2 regions of the Isachenkonia alkalipeptolytica genome follow, and region 2 is predicted to be linked to the other one. Evidence: riboswitches for the same ligand, from Rfam matches in the RefSeq annotation. Region 2 holds a riboswitch; the other holds the start of a gene.
What was found. Region 2 has a riboswitch for cyclic di-GMP ahead of ISALK_RS01645 (nuclear transport factor 2 family protein). Riboswitches for the same ligand answer to the same signal wherever they lie in the genome.
Positions count from the first base shown of each region.

Region 1: it holds a riboswitch for cyclic di-GMP, as region 2 does, so the genes downstream of both, ISALK_RS10230 (MSCRAMM family protein) here and ISALK_RS01645 (nuclear transport factor 2 family protein) in region 2, are expected to answer to the same signal.

Region 1 is NZ_SUMG01000013.1:1,188-8,005, forward strand. Features, by position in the region: gene ISALK_RS10225 (cell wall-binding repeat-containing protein) at 1-1,976, opposite strand, end outside; cyclic di-GMP riboswitch class I at 2,250-2,339, shown strand; gene ISALK_RS10230 (MSCRAMM family protein) at 2,490-5,168, shown strand; gene ISALK_RS10235 (IS110 family RNA-guided transposase) at 5,728-6,818, opposite strand, start outside.
Region 2 is NZ_SUMG01000001.1:344,467-351,284, reverse strand. Features, by position in the region: gene ISALK_RS15490 (PAS domain-containing protein) at 1-688, opposite strand, end outside; gene ISALK_RS01660 (hypothetical protein) at 1,298-1,612, opposite strand; gene ISALK_RS01655 (MoaD/ThiS family protein) at 1,742-1,981, opposite strand; gene ISALK_RS01650 (SAM-dependent methyltransferase) at 2,201-3,259, shown strand; gene ISALK_RS01645 (nuclear transport factor 2 family protein) at 3,353-3,790, opposite strand; cyclic di-GMP riboswitch class II at 3,872-3,957, opposite strand; gene ISALK_RS01640 (ABC transporter ATP-binding protein) at 4,040-5,812, opposite strand; gene ISALK_RS01635 (ABC transporter ATP-binding protein) at 5,813-6,818, opposite strand, start outside.

The DNA of each region.
Region 1 (6,818 bases), on a different contig from region 2:
CGGTTATCTCCACTGATCCGTTCCACCGTTCCCGGAAGCAGATCCGTTAGCTCTTTTTCCACAGTTTCCGACACCACCGACGCTCCTCCTACAATCTTGGCATTTTCCACCCTCTGCTCCGTTAGAAAATCCTCCAGGGACGCCCCCACTTGATCTCCAACCAGTAGGATCGGGTACCCGTTCTTATGGGATAGGGGTCCGGCCACTAAACTGTCCACCAAGGCATGGCCTCCGGTTATGATCACGGTTTCAACCAAGGGTTTTATTTCCTCTTCTTCCTTCGATTCTTCTTCCTCCAAGGCCTCTTTCTCTACTAAGGCCTTATTCTCGGCTTCTGTAACCGCCGTCATCTCCTTTGCCACTTTAAGGGCGGTGGCGTATCGATTTTCGCCGCTGATTCGGGTGACTTTAATCTCCCTATCTTCCAGGGTGGCGCTTACCTCTTTTGACACTGCATTTTCCCCTCCGATGATGATCACCTTTGATGCTTCTAAGGACTCCATCGTCTCTTTTACCGAGTCCGGCAAACGTTGAGAGGGGGTTAACAGTATCGGCGCGTCCAAGGCTCCCGCCAAACCGCTGGCGGATAGTGCGTCGGCTACCTGAGGAATATCCTGGTCACTGTCTCCACGAACCAGCAGTATGGTCTCTGCCTTCTGGTACTGTTTTTGGGCGATGGCCTCGGCGGTTCGGTAGCGGTTGCTACCGAAAATTCGGTAGTCCTCTTCGGGAAAATCCGGTTCTGGCTCCGGTTCCGGCAAAGTGGGATCCCTGTGCTCCGGCGGTCCGCTGTACTCTAATACATATCCGCCAAACTTGTCCGCCTTGGCTTCCGCGTATTCCTTTAGTAAAAAGTCCCGGACGTATTCTCCGTCCCGGTACAGTTTATAGTCATGATAACCGGTGCACTGCCCTTCTTCCCATAAATAAAGGGGTAAGTGCCGAATAGCCCGGTACACCCCGCTGTACTTGCTTCGAATCGTAGGCAGGACCGATTGGTGGGAGGTGGTCTCCACGGTGACCGTGGGTTTGAAGGTCATGGCGGCGGTAAAGTCGGAAAAATAACCGCTGCCCCTTCCGCTGGAAAGCCCCGCTACGGTATAGCCGTTAACGGAACGAATGATATTTGCCATCCTTCGGGTTTGATCGTTATAGGCACTGGGGTAAAAATATTTATGCCAGTAGGTTAAATTTCCCCGGGAATGAAAGCTTACGAATTGGCGAAAATCATACTGTAAGATATATTCCATGTTGGCCTTAACTTCCGGCTCCGAGGCGGCATAGGGGCCACCGTAGTAGGCCTCGGAGGGCTGGTGATTATCGAGCCAACTGGGATATTTCCCCCAAATATCTCGCCACTTTCCACGGTCAAAATCATATACCAAAGCGGGATAGTTTCGATTATGGTCCACCCCGCTGAGGCCGGACTTAAAATGGGAATACCGGGTGCTGTTTACCCTTCTGATGGCCTCCCATCCGGCATCGGTCTCAATGGAACTGGTGCCGACCTTGGCCAGATCAAAACCGTCGGGATTGGGTAGGGGGAGGAAATGAAAAACCGAGTCCTGTAAAATGCTTTCCAAATCAAAGCCGCTAATATTGCTGATATTATAATAATCCCGGGCATAGTCCTCCACCATTCGAAGGACCAGGGGAGGATTTACCGTTTCCCGGGCATGGTTTCCTCCGTCTATGTAATAATGGGTTCTTTCGGTGTTGGCCTCTTCCTTTTCCATATACTCACCGATGTTCTCCGTCATCTGTACCGCAAATAAGGGTTTGTCATCTAAAGACCTTCCGTATTCCACCACCCGCACAATTTCAGGATAGCGCTCCTCTAACTGAAGTGCCCGCCGGTGTAGATCCTTGGATAAATAATCATAGCTTTCATCCACCCGAACGGACCAGGTATACCCGAAGACCGCCACCGTACTCAGAAGAAATAATACGGCTACCGTTACAATCCCTTTTTTCATCCCATCCACCCCTTATAGTTTTTCCTCATCTTCAATTCTTTACCTGCAATCTTTTTTTTGAAGAAATTTGAAAATATATTTCCATTATATCTTATCCCCTTAACCATTGCCATGTCAAAGGTTAAAAGCAGACTTTTTTCCTAGATTATTGGGTTTTACTAATTTTTTTAATTTTTTGTGTTTTAAATATGATTAGTTAGGTATATACTTAATAAGCGATAATAGTTATCACTACAGATTAAGTCTTACTACAATTTCATCTTTGTACGACACACTTGTCAAAGGCAAACCCGCCGAAAGACGGGGACGCAAAGTTTAGAGTCTACCGTGTATTTACTACACTATGACTGTCTGGCTGCCATGGTTATCCATCGGCAGTCTTTTTTTATTCTCACATCGGAAAATTTTAAGCGAAGGCATACCAGGGAGGGATGTTATGGAGGAAGGGTATTCGCAGGCATATCATGTAGAAAGGTTCGTTATAACATAGGATATAAGAAAGAGGTGACGATGATGAAAAAGATATTTAGAAGCAAGAGTATCGCCGTTTTAGTGGCTGTGGCAATGGTATTTACCATTTCTCTATCACCGGCATTTGCAGCTGAAGGTTCCTCCGATGATTCAGAGGCCATGGACAACAACGGTGAAAACAACGTAGAATCAACAACGTCAAGTTCCATTAGTCTTAATAGTGATCACAAAAACACCTATAGCAACGATACTGATATTAGCGTCAAACCCGATGATGACAACGGATTATTAGATGAAGATGATATCTCGGTTGTTTGGCACTTTGTTTTAACCAGATCAGAAAATGAAGATATTTCAGATATCAAGTTGCATGCCGAATTCGAAAATTCCGGTTCCATAACCGCAGATGCTGAACGGCATGGCGATGGAGGCGGAGCGGTTCACTTCTATATTGGAACCAGTGACCATGACACTCTAATCGATGCGGAAGCCACCGGCGTTATAAAACCGGACCAGGGAAATACCAAACTAAACTTAAGCCACTTGGCCTACGATGAGGTGGAACCGGATCCTGAAGGCACCTTAGAAATCACTAAGGAAGTCAATGGAGAACCCGGTGATATCGATGACTTTGAGATCACCATCGAAGGAACCGGCGATGTTGAATACTATGAAGAAACAGAACCCATCTCAGAAGATGAAACCATTAGTATAACCCTTGCACCGGGCACCTATAAGGTTTGGGAAAGTGATGCACAGGGTGCGGATATGGTAGAGTATGATGGGGACATCGAAGATACCAACGATGATTACGTAGAGGTAGTAATTTCAGATGACAGTACTACTGAATTGACTGTGATCAATACTTTTGAAGAACCGGAGGATCCTGAAGGCATCCTAAACATCGAAAAAATCATCGAAGACTTATCCGAGGAACTTCCCGGGATTGCGATTATAGACCCGATAGAACCGGAAGAAATCTTCGAAGTTACCATCGAAAGCCAAGATAACGATGATACTTGGGTTAAGGAAATCGAAGAAGGCGATAACGAGTTTACGTTACCGGAAGGTAGCTACACCCTATGGGAAAGCGAAACCCTAGGCGCCGACCCCTACTATGAAAATGATTCCGATGGTACATCCGATAATGAAGAAATCGCCTTTACCATTGAAGACGGCGAAGTAACGGATATCATCATCACCAATACCTTCCCAGCAGAGATCGTGGAAGGAGAAATTGAAATCGAAAAAATCGTTGACGGCGACGGACCGGAAGAATATGAGGTCTCCATGCAGTGGTACCCCTTCCTAGAAGGCCCAGCATCCGATGACTTCGATGAAGGATTCGTAGCCGCAGAAATGCCCGAGCTAATCCAAGAGACCATCACCGAAGGAACCAACACCTTTAACCTAGAGCCGGGACTATATCACATTTGGGAAAGCGACGACGGCGGCGCCGATGAGGTGGCCTATAACGGAGACATCGAAGACCTTGATCCACCGGAGGCAGAAGAAGGGGTTATGGTCATGGTGGACCCCGAAGGAACAACCTCCATTTCCATTATCAACACCTTTATAGATGATACCACGCCACCGCCAACGCCCACACCGGACCCAACCGGAAGCATTACCATTGAGAAGATCCTAGTAATGGGAGATGGCGTCATTGAAGAAATCGATCAGGACTTTACAGTAAACGTTACCGACGATGATGAATACGACGAGGACCACACACTAGTGGTTGGAGAACCACTAACCATCAATGACTTGGACCTTGGAACCTATACCATCGAAGAAGTGGACATTCCTGAAGGTTTCGAATTCGTAGAAATCAGTGACGAATCCGTAGAAATCACTCCAGGAAACTTAAACCCCGAGGTCAGCGTAACCAATGAAATGATTTTGGACGACGATCCCGATGATCTCACCGGTAGCATCAACATTGAAAAGATCCTTTTGGATAACGGAGAAGAAGTAAGTGAAAACGACCAGGAGTTCACCGTAAACATTACCAATGGTGATGATTACGATGAAGATCATACCTTCGGAGTAAACGATCCCCTATTGGTAGAGGATCTGGACTTTGACACCTACACCATTGAAGAAGTAGACATTCCTGAAGGCTATGAATTGGAATCCATCAGTTCCGATGAAGTTACCCTGGATGAGGAAAATCAATCGGTTATCCTGTTTATCACCAATACAGTGATACCGGAAGAACCTACCGGAAACTTAACCGTTGAAAAAGCCTTAACCAATGATGAGGTTTCCGATGATGACATGGACCAGGAATTCACCGTACGGATCACCGCCGAAGATGGCTCAGAAGAAGAGTACACCTTCAGTGTCAATGACCCCGCTGAAATATCCGGATTGGAACTTGGAACCTATCAAGTAGAAGAGGTCAACCTTCCAACAGGATATGGTTTCGAATCCATCAGCGAAAGTGAAGTCACCTTCACCGAAGACCTGTTAGACATCACCGTGGTCATTGAAAACAGCATCGCCGAAGAAGATATCGACGATCTGGATCCACCGGAAGGACCTGAAGATGACGTTGATGAACCTGATGATGAGGACGAAGACATCATCCTGGATGAAGAAACTCCTCTTGGTACCGACGAACTACCAAGAACCGGCCAGTATCACCACGCAGTATACGCAGTGCTGGGACTTATGATCACCAGTTTTGGAGTATTCTTAAAACGACGACTAACCTAAGTACACTAGTACAATAGCACAAAGGGGACGGAGGTATTCGGTTCATATTATAGCCCGAATACCTCCCTATATAATCTTAAATATGCTTCGTTTTCCTCGCAATAGCTTAGATTTTCATATATATCAAACAGGCGACTTTATGAATAACAGTCATTTCAGTGAGAAGGGAACTACATCATGGGTTTTTTTGCACCACAAATAAGCGTCCTTACCTACTTATTTGGCGGTATAAACCCACATTCACTTATGGAAGCAAACCTCCCATGTCTAACCGGATCATTCTCTGTCGAGACGTCCTAAATTCCCTCGTTCTGCCTATCCATAAAGTGGGCGTCCTCCTGCTCCGTTACCGAGTCATTGCTCTAATGGTGTACGATGGACTACCTGCCTGTTTTGATAACTCTTTTGGTACTTCCGATTGCTAGGTTCTCCAAGACGCAGCCTAGCGCTACATATTCATTTTCAAACGGTTATCCTGTCAATTAATCCTAATACTTTCTGTTTCAATCATCTATTGGTAAGAGATCCTAATCGGCTACTTTTATTGGGGAAACCTTTATTATGCGGCGAGTGGAGGAGATGGTCTTTGAATATCCTCCAGCATTTTCTCCCCGTCAAAAGCAATATCTTTGGTCAGTATCGCATAAAATACACGAATAAGTTTACAACAAAGGGCCACAATCGACTGTTTCTTCTTCATCGGGTTCGGTTTTTCTTTGATATTGTATTGATGCAGGGCTTGAAAAGCTTCATTGTTGGAAACAAGGGAAAGTACCGCCTGGAACAGGGTGGTTCGAAGAAGTTTTCTTCCACGACGATTAATTTCCGTTTTTCCTTGATGATCCCCGGAACTGGATTCTTTGATCCCAAAACCTGCATACTTTTGAATCTGTTTCGGTGATTGGAACCGTCGAATATCTCCGACTTCTGCCAGGAAGCCGGCGACGGTAATCGGTCCAATCCCTTTGATCGGAGATAACGTCTCTGCCGATGGAATGCTCTCACAAAGGCTTTCCATCAGTTGTTCAATCTTCTCTATTTGCTTTTCTTTCATACGATATTCATCGATCAGCATCTCGATTTCCATGCTTGCTGCCACCGGTTCCGTTTTACGGCCGATACTTCCTTTAGCGGCCTCAATTAGGCGCTGGGCACGCTTAACTCCTACCGCTCGTATCTTCACATCTCGAAAGATTTGATTGATGGACCGGGCGTCCATTTTCTTGATCTGTGAAGGCAGTGCCAACCGGGAGAGTACTTCGATACTGGCTTCACCAAAAGGATCTTTAAATACCTCTTTATACTCCGGAAAGTAGATCTTTAGCCAGCGCTGCACTTTGTTTTTCATCCGGCTTATATCCCTTTTTAAGCGAACATGATTGTTGTTGGCAATCCGCAGCTCGGCGTAGACTCCTTCCGGGATATGGGGATAGCTGTACCGCCCATCAATTACTAGTTTTGCGATGACTTTCGGGTCTTTTTTATCACTTTTGGATGGATTATTATCATCCAAGGCTTTACTCTGCTTTACATGGGTAGAGTTCACTAAAACCAAGGGGCTCTTTTTAGCTTTTAAATGATCCGCCAAGGCGTACCAGTAATGTCCGGTAGGTTCAGCGCCGAGCAAGAACTCAGATAAGTGATGTTTTT
Region 2 (6,818 bases):
TAAAGGAAACAATCCAAAACTGCTCTTGGGAGGTTTTGCTGTAATAGGGCTTTATCACAAGCCGGATCTTTTTCTCCGAGAGCCGAATTCCTTTATAAGAAACACTCTCCCCCGTTGCCCTTGCCCGTTTGATTGCGGTATGCAGGGGAATGGACAGAGCCTTGTTAACCATTTTTAAAATATTAAAGCTTAAGCTATCCTTTGGCAGAGCCAGATAGGGGTTGACATCTCCGAAAACGTACACCAGATTATGTTCATCGTTAATGGCCACCGTTGCCGGTGCATAATCCTTCATTACTTCCCGGGCGATCTCTTCGTGAAAGGTTTTGTTTTGAATCTCCTTAAAATAGGTCCCTACTTTTTTACCCGGCGAAGGGGAGTGGATCTTTTTGATCGGGTCCCCTCGAAGGCTGCCCAGAATGTTCTTCTTATCCCCTTCTCTGACACGGTAGAGCTTCCATTTGCTCGATATGGTTTCAAAGGAATTGATCATATCTCCAAGGGATTCACTGGCTCCGAGAAAAAGATATCCCTTTTGCCTCAAGGCGAAATGGAAAAAGGAAAGCACCTTTTTTTGGGATTTGGGATCAAGATAGATCAAAACGTTCCGACAACTGAGAAGATCAATCCGATTAAAGGGAGGATCCTTTAGAAAGTTTTGTCGGGCAAACACCACCATTTCTCGAATTTCCGTTCGAACCCCTCACACGGGGACGGTTCATTTGTGAGGTTTCAAGCAACCACGCCATTTCATTAGTCCATTAATAATCTTAATGATAATAAAAAAACACTTTCCGTTCACATATTACTCCTCTTTAAAGTACTATTCTACAAAACCCTCTCCAAATCCTTTATTTTTTGAGAATTGGTTCCAAAAAAACCTTCGGCATTTTTCGCATAATAAAAGCTTCTTTTGAAATCAACCACAAATTGCAGTCGCCATAAAAGAAGCTTTACCTCAGAGCCTCACAATAGAAGGTTCTATTGTTAAGTTTTCAAGCAGATACCCTGCTACTTTCAATAAATATTTTTATCATTTTTATCTTTACAAGGGATTTTTCTCAATGACTTTTATTGTTTTTTGCACATCTTTCGCTTTTTATAAGTCAAAGGGACCGAACTGGTCCTTCCCAGCTTATAGTGTTTACAGGATTTCGGTCCATAGCAAAAAGATTCGAAGCGGTATTTTTTAATATCCCGGTCCAAATCCTGTTGGAACTCCTTATGATCAATCCCTCTTGCAAATCGGTTGAAATGATGAAAAACACCCGAACTATCAAGTGTGTTAACCACTTTTTCATTCTTCCATATCTGCATGTTCTTTTTTCTCATGAAATCCTTTTTGAAAAAAGATATTGTTCATTGCAAATACAAAACCTAGAATCATTGCAAAACCCATATCATTAAGGGAGTATACCTCAACGATAAATAATACAACAAGTAATACGATAACGACAGAAAAATAGTAAACTGTTTTTTTCCTTTTCAACTTCCCCGTTACCCTTTGAATCGGTTCAAAGGGTCTTAAAACACTTTTATTAACAGCTTCAAAGAAAAACGAAAACACTCCGATAATAATACCAGTTACTATAGCAAAAATAAATGGATTCATCAATACCATCTCCTCTCTTTTATATTTGATTTCAGATTTCTTGTGCAGACTTTGAATTATAAATAATGCCTCGGGATAAAATACTTCCCGAGGCTTGTAACAAATTGTAATTAATAAAATTCAATAAAACTACATCCCCCCTGTTGGTGGAAACACGGATACGGTATCTCCATCTTTTAAAGGTGTTGTAAGCTCTGCATCAAGACCATTGACTAACAAAATTTTAATATCTTCTTTGTTAACATTTAATGCTTCCACGGCCTGTTCAACAGTATCGCTGCCTGTTAAATCATACATGCATTCTTTGGTGCATACTTCTTTTTCCCGGCCTTCCCGCAGTTTTGAAAACAACTTTACTTTTACACCCATGAGAATCCTCCTTTCCATAAATAGTCTCTAAAGTAATTAAGCATTTTGTATGATATTTCGATTAATGGTATTCATTTTTTTACCCTAGGCTTGAAATTTGAAACTAAATTTTTTTCAAAATTATGATCATTCCGTTTACTGAGAGGTTTCCCGGGTATATGTGCCTTGATAAAAGAGGTAATATTATAAGCAAAATACTTTATACTAGGAGGTTACTAAATGAGATTTGAACCGCTACTGGAGAAAAATAAAATCCCGGATTTTCTGATTCGTTGGGGAGCTCGTCGTATGACATCAGCCAGATTGAAGGAAATAACATCCTACAGCGCAGAAGAGCATCAACAATATCTCACTCAATACATTGAGGATTTAACAAAGCAACCGATTGCAATAAATACTGCGGAAGCTAACGATCAACACTATGAAATCCCTACAGAATTTTTTCAGCATGTTCTAGGTACTCATATGAAATACAGCTGCGGATATTGGAATAATCCGGTTCCTTTTAAAGAACTGAAAGATCATTTAAGCGATGCGGAAGAAGCCATGCTAAAGTTGACATGTCAACGGGCGGAAATAGAAGATGGGCAAAATATTCTAGATTTAGGGTGTGGTTGGGGCTCTTTAGCGCTGTATATGGCAAAAAAATATCCTTCAGCGAATATTTGGGCGCTATCCAACTCCGCTACACAAAAGTCTTATATTGATGCCAAGGCTAAGGAGGAGAGTTTAGAGAATCTTACGGTGATTACGGAAGATATCAATGACTTTACCACGGAAGTACGCTTTCACCGTGTCATATCTATTGAAATGTTTGAGCATATGCGAAATTATGAACAGTTGATGAATAAAATTTCGGAGTTTTTATTGCTCAGGGGACGGTTATTTGTACATATCTTTACCCATCGAACCACGCCCTATGCCTATGAAGTGCGAAGTGATAATGATTGGATGACCCGACACTTCTTTTTAGGCGGCACTATGCCCAGCCGGGATTTGCTTCATTATTTTACCGATCGGTTTTCATTGGAAAGACAGTGGGCGATTTCCGGTATACATTACCAAAAAACCCTGGAAGCCTGGCTTCAACGTATGGATGAGCAAAAAGACATAATCATGCCTATTATGGCTGAAATAGAAGGGGAAGATGAAGCCTTAAAATGGTGGGTTTACTGGCGGGTATTTTTCATGGCCTGCGCCGAGTTCTTTTCTTTCCACGACGGAGATGAGTGGTTTATCAGTCACTATCTTTTTGAAAAAAATATGTTAATATCCTAAAAAAGAACGCTCTTGACTTTACGGCTTAAAGAGCGTTCAGTACGAACCTTTACAGATTCCCTGCAGCTTTTATTTTTACTCTAAGGCTGTTTCCTATAACCCTTTTTGCATTTGATTTACTACGGAATTGACCATTTTTTTTGGCAACCATGAGGAGGAAGCCTGCTCAGCAAGACTGAGCCGGTCATACACGGTGCTGACATCTTGGATTTTATCTTTGTTAAATTTGTAAGAACACATCGTCAGGAATGTCACCTTCTCCCCTTGCATTACTCCGGATATTTCATGCTCATAAATAGCTCGATCCCCTTGAATCACTTTTTCCGAACCCACATCTCTGAATTTCAGATTCGTTGTGTTTTTATGGAACCAGTCCAAGTATCGGTTCATCTCTTCCCGTCCACAGAAACTTCCATGAGGGTTGTGCCAACAGAAGTCATCGGTTATAAGAGACATCAATTTTTCCCGGTCCTGCTCTTCCAAGGATTTCACAAAATCGTTCATCATAGCTACTTTTTTCTCATCAGACATTTTTTCACCTCCTTTTCCGATTCAGCCGATTGAGGTTGCAGAGACACTGTAAAGAAACCTAATGACAAAAACAAAAAAACCGACCTGTTAGGCCGGTTACGCTACTCACTCCTCCGTAACAGGAAGCGTCCAAATCTGGTTACGGGATCTTCGTGTCCTCTTAAGTTTCTCCTCGAAATGCATGTTTGTTTGGCTTATACCCCATTTGGTTAATAATTAACAGAACATTCTTAAAAATCAACAGATATCTTAACCTGCCCGCTCTTCCCTTTCTTTTTTGGAAAACTGGGTGTGATAAAGCATACTGTAGTAGCCTTTTTGATCCAAAAGGGTCTGATGATCTCCCCGCTCGATGAGTTTCCCCTCCTGAATGACAAAAATCTCATCGCTGTCTTCAATGGTGGAGAGGCGGTGGGCGATGGTGATGCCGGTTTTCTCTTTCATCATCTCTTTTAAGGACTCTTGAATCAGCCGCTCGCTTTCCGTATCCAGGGCGGAAGTGGCCTCATCCATCAGTAGAATAGGACTATCCTTTATGATGGCTCTAGCAATGGAGATCCGCTGTTTCTGTCCTCCCGAAAGTCCGAGACCCCGTTCTCCGATCACGGTATCGTAGCCTTTTTCCAACTTTATAATAAAGTCATGGGCATTGGCTCTTTTCGCCGCTTTTTTGATTTCTTCCTCACTGGTATTTTCCCTGCCGTAGGAGATATTCTCCCCAATGGTTCCCGTAAATAGATAGGGATTCTGGGATACATAGGCTAACTCTTTTCGAATATCCCGAATCTCGGTGTCCGCCGTGGAACGGCTCCCTACAATGATTTCTCCCTGATCGATTGAATAAAGGCCTAAAAGAAGCTTTAAAATCGTGGATTTTCCCCCGCCGCTTTCTCCCACTAAGGCGATGGATTTTCCTTTTTCCATGGCAAAGCTTAGATTATTAATAACCGGGGTTGCTTGATCCTTTTCATAGGAAAAGCGAACGTTCCGAAATTCAATGTATTCAGGCTTACCAATTTCCCGTTGCTTCCCGGACTCTTCGATTCTTGGATTGATCACAGAAGGTTCATTATCTTCATCGATGATTTCAAACACCCGGTCCAATGAAGCCCTGGCTCCTTGTAAGGACTGATTAAACTGGGGAAGGAAGTTCAGCACTGAGTTAATGGCCCCTTGAAGATTGGTAAAGGCCACGACTACACCGATACTCATCCATCCCAGGGTGATAAAAAGAATTCCGAAGACGATGATGAACAAAAAACTGCTGGTAAAGGCCAGGTTGCTGAGGATTCGAAGCTTCGCCTGCTGTCGGCTTCTTTGATAGGCTTTTTCATAGACCCCTTCGTTTACTTCCTCCATTTTTTCCTTTAATAAGTTCTCAAGGTTATAGGACTTCATCACCTGAAAACCTTGAAAAATATCCGTAAGATTTTGGGTGAACAATGATTTTCTGTTTTGCACTTCATCACTGAGAACTTTCATTTTTTTCGCCGACCCCTGATTCAGCTTAAAGATTACCAGGGTAAAAATCAAAAATACGATGGCCAGCCGATATTCCAGCACAAACATATAGATAACGGCGGCGGTTCCTAAAATCAATAGATTGGCAAAATTTAAGAAACCTTCCTTCAAAAAAGTCTCGAATTCTGTTAGATCGTTGGTCAGTCTTGAAATGGTATCTCCCGAGTGCCGGCTTTTATGATAGGTATAGGGAAGATTCATGGTTTTCGCAAAAGTTTCCCGGCGGAGTTTTCCCATCAGCACCGCAATGTTTTTTCGCCCGAAGTAGGCAAAGATCGGTGTGGTAATAAAAAGCAGAACCACAGTAATTCCGGAGATGATTACCACTCGGTAAATCAGCGCAAACTCCCCTTCTGCGGCGTAGTCAAACACGTACATTAACAGGGTGGCTAGGGTCAGATTTACCAGGGCATTCCCAAGTCCTAATAGAATAAAGGGGAGGATGAACTTCAAGACTTTACTTTTTTGGTTGTCAAAAATTCGTAGTATCTGCTCCTTCAATTACATCGCCTCCCTTTTTCCGTTTTCCATTTGTTTTTGATAAAGGCTTCGGTAATAGCCGTTGCTTTTAATGAGTTCTAAGTGACTACCCGTTCCTACGATCTCTCCATCTTTTAGAACAATAATCTCATCGGCGTCTTTAATTGTGGATAACCGGTGGGCAATAATGATGGATGTTTTTTCTTTTAACTCGCTGTCCAAAGCCTTTTGAATCAAGCTTTCCGATTCATTATCCAGGGCCGAGGTAGCTTCATCCAACAAAACAATATTACTGTCCTTCAGAAAGGCCCTTGCTAAGGAGATTCGTTGTTTTTGTCCTCCGGACACCCGGTCTCCAAGTTCTCCCACCACCGTATGGTATCCCCGATCAAGATTTTTGATAAATCCGTGGGCATAAGCCTTTTCTGCAGCACTGATGATTCCACCTTCACCGACTTCAGGCTTCCCGTAACGAATATTTTCCTCTACATCTCCGGGAAACAGATACACCTCCTGAGGTACGAAAGCAATATTTTGGCGAAGGGCCTTTAAATTCCAATCGGAAAGATCCTTTCCCCCGATTTCTATTTTCCCCGAAACCACGGGGTAAAAACCCAGCAAAAGCTTGCTAAGGGTGGTTTTCCCGCTTCCACTTTCTCCCACCAAGGCGATCTGTTGGTTCTTTTTAATACTGATGTTGATGTTTTTCAGGGACGGCTCCGTAGCACCGGGATAGGTAAAGCTTAGATTTCGAATGGCAATGACCTCTTGATCAGACTGCTTTTCCCACCGAAAGTTCTCATCAAAAGCCAAAACCTTTCCGCCGGTTCGCTCCTCGCTTAAATTGATTACACTTTTTACCCGCTTGTAGGCCGCCAAATCCCCTTTTCCGTTTCCAATCAGCATTGGAATTTGAGATAAGGGAAAGGATAAATAGTTTAGTAAATTGGTAAAGGCAATTAAGCCTCCCAGGGTTAAATCACCGATGCTGATAAAATAGGCACCAAAACCGAAGGTGATGAAAAAG